Regions from separate parts of the Enterobacter kobei genome, predicted to be linked through region 2. Evidence: predicted binding sites of a transcription regulator. Region 2 holds the regulator's gene; each other region holds the start of a gene.

Region 1 (3,286 bases), 370 kb from region 2:
CGTGACTGAACGTTATTTTGTCACCGGGACGGATACGGAAGTGGGCAAGACGGTTGCCAGCGCTGCCCTTTTGCAGGCGGCGCGAAAGCTTTGGAAAAACACCGCCGGGTATAAGCCTGTGGCTTCCGGCAGCGAGATGACGGCGGAGGGGTTACGTAACACCGACGCGCTGGCGCTTCAGCGTAACAGCACGCTCGAACTCGCCTATTCAGCGGTGAACCCGTATACCTTTGCCGAGCCTACCTCGCCGCACATTATCAGCGCCGATGAAGGCCGTCCGATTGATTTTACCGTGCTCTCTGCCGGGTTACGAACCCTGGAAAGCCAGGCCGACTGGGTGCTGGTGGAAGGTGCAGGCGGGTGGTTTACGCCGCTCTCTCAGGACCAGACGTTTGCTGACTGGGTGCAGGCCGAGCAACTCCCGGTCATACTCGTTGTCGGCGTCAAGCTCGGCTGTATTAACCACGCCATGTTGACGGCGCAGGCCGTTCAGCAGGCAGGGCTGCGTCTCGCGGGCTGGATAGCCAACGACGTGGTCACGCCGGGCAAGCGACACCATGAGTATCTGACGACCCTCAAACGGGTGCTCCCCGCGCCATTCCTGGGGGAGATCCCCTGGCTTGCGGACGATGCCGAACAGGCCGAAACCGGTCAGTATCTTGACCTCAGCGTCTTGCTTCCAGCGACATCCAGTGGGCAATAAGCTCATCGTTGAGTTCGTTAACGTGGCCCTGTGCCACGTTACGTCCGCGGTAGAGCATGCAAAACCGATCCGCTACCCGGCGGATAAACGACAGCTGCTGTTCTGCTAGCAGCACCGTCATCCCAAGCTCCCGGTTTAGCCGTACCAGCAGTTGTGCAAGCTTATGGGCAAAGCCCTGGCCGGCACCGTGCATAGGTTCATCCAGAATCAACATACGCGGGCGATTGACCAGCGCATTTGCCAGAGCAAGCTGATACTGCGCCTCTGGCGAAAGGGCGTTGCCTCGCGTCTGACGCAGCGCGTAAAGTTCGGGAAAGAGCTCGTACACTTCACTTTTCGCTGCCGGGTCGGATTTATCCATCGCCCGCATGGCAATGTGCAAATTTTCCTCAATCGTCAGCTGAGAAAAAATCCGCCTGTCCTGCGGGACATAGCCAATCCCCGGTCCGGAACGTTGTTCGGCCGTCTGGCTGAGTAAATCACGCGGCGGCGCACCCGCTTCATGCCAGATGATGGTGCCGCTATCCACGGGCACTTTCCCGGCAATGCAATTCATTAGGGTGGTTTTTCCCATCCCTGGCAGGCCAACAACGCCGGTACACATCCCTTGCGGAAAATCTAAATCCACGTTCCATAGCGTATGTTGGCTTCCGTAAAACTGATTCACTGCACGCAGACTCAACATCTTTCTCTCCTTAAAAATGTGTCGGTGATGCTCGGTTTTTGATTGTGCAAAACCCCTGCCAGAAACCGTGAAGTGATTAAAAAAGCGGCTTTTTTAAGAATGTTCCACCACTAAGTGGGGTAAGGAAACCGGGAATTGCACATCGACGGTGCTGGCGGTGTTGAGTCGTGGTGCAGGGGAAAATGGCGGAAATGTGAGCAAGATCCCATCAGGTGGTTATGAATGACGCAACTGTTTATCGACAAAAAATAGCGATAAAAATTTTTTGTTGCCGTCCCGTGGGAAAATCCGGGAATTTGCCGAGCGGCACTCTGCACGGGCTGGAAGCAGTTATCCACTATTCCTGTGGATAACCATGTGCATTAGAGTTAGAAAACACGCGATAAGCGAGAGAAGACGCGGCTTTCGCCCAAATTGACGCGAAACGCGGCTTTAGAAAATATCGTTTAAAATTTAATTGCTTAGATAAAAGCAATTACCGTAATGAAAGTGTCACGCGCTGCCATAAAACTCTCATAACCTGGCTTGACAAATGTTAAAAAAGAAAAAGTTCTGGGGATAACCCACGTTGACTGGTTTTTTATCTCGTCAGAGTCGAAATTTTATCCATTAACGCGCTAATCCTTAAGCCGCTATGCTAAATATCCTGACATGATACTGGTTTTTCATCCAGTGTTTTTTACTGGCATTCCTGGCAACAACGAGTAAAATTACTCACCTGCCGCTTATAACGTCATCAGGTCGTCGCCCATGAGTAAACCGTTCAAACTGAATTCTGCTTTCCGTCCATCTGGCGATCAGCCTGGGGCGATCCGTCGTCTGGAAGAGGGGCTGGAAGATGGGCTTGCGCACCAGACGCTGCTGGGGGTAACCGGTTCCGGTAAAACGTTCACCATCGCCAACGTGATCGCGGATCTGCAGCGCCCTACGATGGTGCTTGCCCCCAACAAAACCCTCGCGGCACAGCTTTACGGCGAGATGAAAGAGTTCTTCCCGGAGAACGCCGTTGAGTATTTCGTCTCCTACTACGATTACTACCAGCCGGAAGCCTATGTGCCGAGCTCTGACACCTTCATCGAGAAAGATGCCTCAGTGAACGAACACATCGAGCAGATGCGACTGTCGGCGACCAAGGCGCTTCTGGAGCGTCGCGATGTGGTTGTGGTGGCGTCGGTTTCGGCGATTTACGGCCTGGGCGACCCGGACCTCTATCTGAAGATGATGCTCCACCTGACGCAGGGGATGATCATCGATCAGCGTGCGATTTTGCGCCGACTGGCGGAGTTGCAGTACACCCGTAACGACCAGGCATTTCAGCGCGGAACGTTCCGCGTGCGCGGGGAGGTGATCGACATCTTCCCGGCGGAATCGGACGATATGGCGCTGCGCGTTGAGCTGTTTGATGAAGAGGTTGAACGTTTATCGTTGTTTGACCCGCTAACCGGTCACGTTGAGTCGGTGATCCAGCGTTTTACCATCTACCCTAAAACGCACTACGTGACGCCGCGCGAGCGTATCGTGCAGGCGATGGAAGAGATCAAAGTGGAGCTGGCTGAACGCCGTAAGGTGCTTCTGGCGAACAATAAGCTGCTGGAAGAGCAGCGCCTGAGCCAGCGAACCCAGTTCGATCTGGAGATGATGAACGAGCTCGGCTACTGCTCCGGTATTGAAAACTACTCCCGTTTCCTCTCAGGTCGTGGGCCGGGTGAGCCGCCGCCGACGCTTTTTGACTACCTCCCGGCCGACGGCTTGCTGGTGATAGACGAATCCCACGTCACCATTCCGCAGATTGGCGGGATGTACCGCGGTGACCGCGCGCGTAAAGAGACGCTGGTGGAGTACGGCTTCCGTCTGCCGTCGGCACTGGATAACCGGCCGATGAAGTTTGAAGAGTTTGA
Region 2 (3,286 bases):
CCAGCCAGACGGGGGGATTAAGCGCGGTGCCGCGCCACTGTTCAAGCTGAGCGGTGATGGCCTCCAGATCGCCTTTCAGCACCGCCAGCGGCTGGGTGACCGGCACCTCCAGCGTCTCGACGGCACTGAGTTTGCCCTCGCTGAAGCTCACCAGATGCACGGATTTGGCTTTGCCGGTTTCATCGAAACTGAGCGAAATAGGGGATCCGCAGTAGCGAATATGTTCGCAGCCGCCGATAACCTGGGCGCGGTGAATATGCCCGAGCGCAATGTAGTCCGCAGGCGGGAAGTTCTGCGCCGGAAAGGCGTCCAGCGTGCCGATATAGATGTCACGCACGGCGTCACTTTTACTGACCCCAACGGTGGTGAGATGCCCGGTCGCAATCACCGGTATCGGCTGTTCGCCACGCAGGTTGCAGGCATCCGCGTGCTGCTGGTGATAATAGTCGGTGATGGCCTGTAATAAATGTTGCTGCTTTTCCGTGCCCGACAGTCCCGCCTGACTTTGTACGATATCGCGCGGGCGTAAAAAGGGGATCGGGCACAGCACTGCCCCCGGCGTACCGTCGCGTTTTTTCAGGATCTGCGGGGCATGCCCGGCGCTGGCGACGACGGTAGTATTGAGAAACGCCAGAATGTCGCGGGATTCATTGAGCGTTGCCACGGAGTCATGGTTACCGGCGACTATCACCAGATGACAGCCGGTCTGCTGCAAGTTCACCACGAAGCGGTTATACAGCTCGCGCGCATAGCTGGGGGGCGACCCCGTATCAAAGATGTCACCCGCGACAATAATCGCATCGACCTCGTGGGCCTGCGCCGTCTCCAGCAGCCAGTTCAGGAACGCTTCATGTTCAGCCGCACGGCTTTTGCTGTAAAAATTTTGACCGAGATGCCAGTCCGAGGTGTGAAGTATGCGCATAGCGGTTCCGTGGCAAAAATGAGAAAGCAGGATTATAAACGTTCAGAGAAGGGAAAATAACCGCTGTAATAAAACAACGGTTTGCCCGCTACCGTGGTAATGTTTTTCATAAATCTGTCATAAATCTGACGCATAATGGCGCCGAATTACAAACGTGTAACTTAATAAGATAAGACAGGGCAAAGTATGGCGAGACGTATTCTGGTCGTAGAAGATGAAGCTCCAATTCGTGAAATGGTGTGCTTCGTGCTCGAGCAAAATGGCTTCCAGCCGGTTGAAGCGGAAGATTATGACAGCGCAGTGAACCAGCTGAATGAACCCTGGCCCGATCTGATTCTGCTGGACTGGATGTTGCCTGGCGGCTCCGGACTGCAGTTTATCAAACACCTGAAGCGTGAGGCACTCACCCGCGACATCCCGGTTGTGATGCTCACGGCGCGCGGAGAGGAAGAGGATCGCGTGCGCGGATTAGAAACCGGCGCGGACGATTACATCACTAAACCGTTCTCCCCAAAAGAGCTGGTCGCCCGCATTAAAGCCGTGATGCGCCGTATTTCACCGATGGCGGTGGAAGAGGTGATAGAGATGCAGGGACTCAGCCTTGACCCTACCTCGCACCGCGTGATGACCGGCGAAAACCCCCTCGATATGGGCCCTACCGAATTTAAACTCCTGCACTTCTTTATGACTCACCCGGAACGCGTATACAGCCGCGAGCAGTTGCTGAATAACGTCTGGGGAACTAACGTGTATGTCGAAGACCGGACGGTTGACGTACATATTCGCCGCCTGCGAAAAGCGCTGGAACTGAGCGGCCACGATCGCATGGTACAGACGGTCCGCGGCACGGGTTATCGTTTTTCGACCCGTTTCTGAACAATGACAGGAGTGTGACGCGTGCTGGAACGTCTGTCATGGAAAAGGCTCGTCTTTGAACTGATCTTATGCTGTATTCCGGCCTTCCTTCTTGGGGCCTTTCTCGGACATCTGCCGTGGTTTCTGCTGGCGTCGGTCACCGGGCTGCTGATCTGGCATTTCTGGAACCTGCTGCGCCTCTCCTGGTGGCTGTGGGTTGACCGCAGTATGACCCCACCGCCGGGCAGCGGCAGCTGGGAGCCCCTGCTGTACGGCCTGCACCAGATGCAGATGCGTAATAAAAAGCGCCGTCGCGAGCTGGGAAGCCTGATTAAGCGTTTTCGCAGCGGGGCGGAGTCGTTGCCGGATGCGGTCATCCTGACCACTGAAGAAGGCACCATCTTCTGGTGTAACGGCCTGGCGCAACAGCTGCTGGGCCTTCGCTGGCCGGACGATAACGGTCAGAACATCCTTAACCTTTTACGCTATCCCGAATTCACGCTGTATCTGAAAAAGCGTGATTTTACCCGCCCGCACAATCTGAAGCTCAATAATGGTCGCCATCTGGAAATCCGCGTGATGCCTTACAGCGATAAGCAGTGGCTGATGGTGGCGCGCGATGTCACCCAAATGCACCAGCTTGAGGGCGCGCGCCGTAATTTCTTTGCGAACGTCAGCCACGAACTGCGTACTCCGTTGACCGTGCTTCAGGGTTATCTGGAGATGATGCAGGAGCAAACGCTGGAAGGTGCGCCGCGTGAAAAAGCGCTGCATACCATGCGCGAGCAAACGCATCGCATGGAAGGGCTGGTGAAGCAGCTGCTGACGCTCTCGAAGATTGAAGCGGCGCCTACGCTTGCGCTGAATGACACGATAGATGTGCCGATGATGCTGCGGGTTGTGGAGCGTGAAGCGCAGACGTTAAGCCACAAAAAGCATCACCTGACCTTCGAGGTCGACAGCACGCTAAAGGTGCTGGGCAGTGAGGATGAGCTTCGTAGCGCCATATCCAACCTGGTGTACAACGCGGTGAACCATACGCCGGAAGGGACGGATATTATGGTGCGCTGGAACCGTACCCCTACGGGCGCCGAGTTTAGCGTGGAAGATAACGGGCCGGGGATCGCACCGGAGCATATCCCGCGTCTGACCGAACGCTTCTACCGCGTGGATAAAGCGCGGTCGCGGCAAACAGGGGGGAGCGGCCTGGGGCTGGCGATTGTGAAGCACGCGGTAAATCACCACGAAAGCCGACTTGATATTCAGAGTACGCTGGGGAAAGGAACCCGCTTCAGTTTCGTTATTCCGGAACGATTAATTGCCAAAAAGACCGCCTGAGGGCAGGTGTGTCATTTTCCCTTTCCACGGGTCAGCGTCTGCTGGCCCGTTTGCTTTGCAGTCAAGCGAAACGCGGATGAATAATATACGGCTGGGTGTTTTTTTTCGCATGATTAGCCATGAGTTTTTCCTGTAAATAGCGTATTGTGCTGGCGTGTATTTTCATGCTGG
Region 3 (3,286 bases), 150 kb from region 2:
ACCTGGTCCACCGTGAAGGGGAAACCGGCGTACCAAACGACCGTCGCCGCACCACGCTGCTCTCCACCGGTCTTGATTACAACGGCGACAACGTCCGCACCTCGCTGGATCTGGGCTATCAAAAGAAAACCTTCCACGGCAGCCCGACCAGCGTCAACATCTCGGCGGTGGATTTCGTGCCTGAACCGCCGAAAAACGATCGTAACTTCTCGCAGAAGTGGGCCTACAGCGACATCGAAAACGAATTTGGGATGTGGCGCAGCGAATACGACATCACCGATAACTGGACCGCCTATACCGGCCTGGGCGCGCAGCATGCGCACGAAGAAGGGATCTACAGCGCGCCGAAGCTGCTGGACAAAAGCGGCAAAGCCACGGTCAGCCGTCTGGATACTAACCGCATTAGCGATTCCGTTAGCGGGATGGCGGGCATTCGCGGGAATTTCAATACCGGCTTTGTGTCGCACAAGGTGAACGTCGGCTACTCGGCGACGACCAAAAACGAAAAAATCGCGTGGAAAATGTCGGCGACGAAGGATAACCCGACCACCAACATCTACCACAACACCGGCGTTGATATGCCGGACAGCTCCAACTTCAATGGATCAGGTGGCAAATACAGCGATCCGCTAACCAGCGGGCGCACCCGTACTCAGGGCTGGCTGCTGAGCGATACGCTGGGCGTCCTGGACGACAAGCTGCTGTTCACCGCGGGGGCGCGTCATCAGAAAGTGGTCATCCGCGGGTATAACAAAATTACCGGTGCGGAAAACGACGCGGACGGCTTCGACGGTAGCCGCTGGATGCCAACCTACGGCGTGGTTTATAAACCGTGGGAGCAGATTTCCCTTTACGCCAACCACACCGAAGCGCTGCAGCCGGGAAAAACCGCGCCGGACACCGCCACCAACTACGGTCAAAGCACCGGTATTGTTCACTCTAAACAGAATGAAGTCGGCTTGAAGGCAGACTTTGGACGCGTGGGCGGCTCTCTGGCGCTGTTTGAGATCAAAATGCCATCGGCGATCCTCGACGATGACAATCACTACGGCCTGGACGCTGAACAGCGTAACCGTGGCGTAGAGCTCAACGTTTTTGGCGAGCCCATGCTCGGGATGCGCCTGAACGCCAGCGCCACCTGGCTGCAGGCCGAGCTGACCAAAACCAAAAACGGCGTGAATCAAGGCAACGATGCGATTGGCGTGCCGAACTTCTATGCCGTGCTGGGGGCAGAGTACGACATCAAGCCAGTTGACGGCCTGACCGCCACCGCACGCGTGAACCACTCGGGCACGCAGTATGCCGATCTCGCGAACAGCAAAAAGCTGGACAGCTATACCACGCTGGATCTGGGCATGCGCTACCGCTTTGCGCTGAACCACAATGCAAACCAGATGACCGTGCGCGCAGGCATCGACAACGTGACCAATGAAAACTACTGGGCCAGCGTGGACGATTCCGGTACCTACATCACTCAGGGCGAACCGCGAACCTTTAAGGTCTCGGTGGGCTACGAGTTCTAAGCGTTCCACCTCGTTATCCGGGGCAGGGACGCCCCAATCCCGCCGTTATCCTGTTATAAAATTGTAACAAAAGCTTCTTACACTGTTCGCCAACTCCTTACCTCTTGGCCAATGACAGGAAGCCGCTATGGGCAGACCCCTCAAATCCGTTTTTAAAAAAGAACATCGCGACGACATCACTAACCGCAGCGCTAATCCGGTTTTCTCCGAGGTTGCAGAGGTTTTCCTCTCCCGCCGTCGTTTTCTCCAGATGGGCGCCGTGGCGGGTGCTGCCGTTTCCTTTCCCTTTTTGATCAAACCTGATAGCGCCATTGCCGCGGTATCGAAGCCGTCCGCGCTGGCAAAAGCGGTGTCGCTTGGGTTTACCAGTATTCCCGTTTCCACGGACGATACGGTGAGGGTGCCGGAAGGTTATATTGCCCGCCCGTTTTATCGCTGGGGTGACCCGACGGGCATCAAAGACCACATGCCGGCATTTAAGCCGGATGCCAGCAACACGACCGACGAACAGGCCGTGCAGGCGGGGATGCACCACGACGGTATGGCGTGGTTTAGCCTGCCGCAGGGGGAGCAAAACCCGGAACATGGTCTGCTGGCGCTGAACCATGAATACATCGATAACGGGATGCTGTTTACGGACGGTATGGCGAACTGGAACCTCGACAAAGCCCGTAAGGGGCAGAACGCGATGGGCGTGTCGGTGGTGGAAGTGAAAAAAACGGGCAGCGGCTGGGAGGTGGTTCGCCCGTCTTCTTATGCCCGCCGTATCACCGTCAATACGCCGATGCAGCTTACCGGCCCGGCGCGGCATCAGCCCCTGATGAAAACCGCCGCCGACCCGCAGGGGGAGCGCGTGCTGGGCACCATGCAAAACTGCGCCAACGGCCATACGCCGTGGGGCACCTATCTCACCTGCGAGGAGAACTGGTCGGATATTTTCGTGAAAAAAACCGATCTCAATCCGCTGGAAAAGCGCTATGGCATCAGCGACAGCGACGAATCTTACCGCTGGAACGAGGTGGATGAGCGGTTTAGCGTCGATAAAACGCCTAACGAGCCTAACCGATTCGGCTGGGTGGTAGAGATTGACCCCTACGACCCGACCTCCACACCGCGCAAGCACACCGCACTTGGCCGCTTCAAGCACGAGGGGGCCGCCGTTACGCTCTCCGCCGATAATCGCGTGGTGGTCTATATGGGGGACGATCAGAAGTTTGAGTACATTTATAAATTCGTCTCTGACAAAAAATACGATCCTGCGAACCGTGAGGCCAATATGCAACTGCTGACCTCGGGCACGCTGTATGTTGCCAGGTTCAACGAAGAGGGAAGCGGCGACTGGCTGCCGCTGATCTTCGGGCAGAATGGCCTGGATAAAAGCCACGGTTTTGAAAACCAGGGCGATCTGCTGATTAAAACCCGCCTGGCGGCTGACGTGGTGGGGGCGACGAAAATGGATCGCCCGGAGTGGATAGCCGTGGATCCGCACGCCAGCGGCAGCGTCTACTGTACGCTCACCAACAACAGCGATCGCGGTAAAGAGGGGAAAGCCCCGGTCGATGCCGCCAACCCGCGTGCTAATAACGTGTTTGGTCATATTATGCATTGGCACGAAGAGGGGGCCGATCCTGCCGCCGCACGCTTTAAATGGGATATTCTGGTCATGGGCGGGCGCACAGACAGCGACGATCCGAAGGCCAAAGGCTCTATGCAGGGGGCGGCATTCGGCAGCCCGGATGGTCTGTCGTTCGATCATCAGGGCG

Evidence for each region. The regulator PhoB, encoded in region 2, activates phosphate uptake and scavenging genes when phosphate is short. The targets are predictions, from matches to a motif close to CTGTCATAAAACTGNCNNAT.
Region 1: a site for PhoB is predicted at 1,888-1,907, ahead of uvrB (excinuclease ABC subunit UvrB). Genes of this name have one in related genera too.
Region 3: a site for PhoB is predicted at 1,574-1,593, ahead of BFV64_RS05470 (PhoX family protein). Genes of this name have one in related genera too.

The regions. Positions count from the first base shown of each region.
Region 1 is NZ_CP017181.1:1,376,336-1,379,621, forward strand. It holds gene bioC (malonyl-ACP O-methyltransferase BioC) at 1-9, shown strand, start outside; gene bioD (dethiobiotin synthase) at 2-703, shown strand; gene BFV64_RS06545 (ABC transporter ATP-binding protein) at 666-1,388, opposite strand; gene uvrB (excinuclease ABC subunit UvrB) at 2,139-3,286, shown strand, end outside.
Region 2 is NZ_CP017181.1:1,002,570-1,005,855, forward strand. It holds gene sbcD (exonuclease subunit SbcD) at 1-922, opposite strand, end outside; gene phoB (phosphate response regulator transcription factor PhoB) at 1,109-1,798, shown strand; gene phoR (phosphate regulon sensor histidine kinase PhoR) at 1,820-3,115, shown strand.
Region 3 is NZ_CP017181.1:1,157,345-1,160,630, forward strand. It holds gene BFV64_RS05465 (TonB-dependent receptor) at 1-1,523, shown strand, start outside; gene BFV64_RS05470 (PhoX family protein) at 1,651-3,286, shown strand, end outside.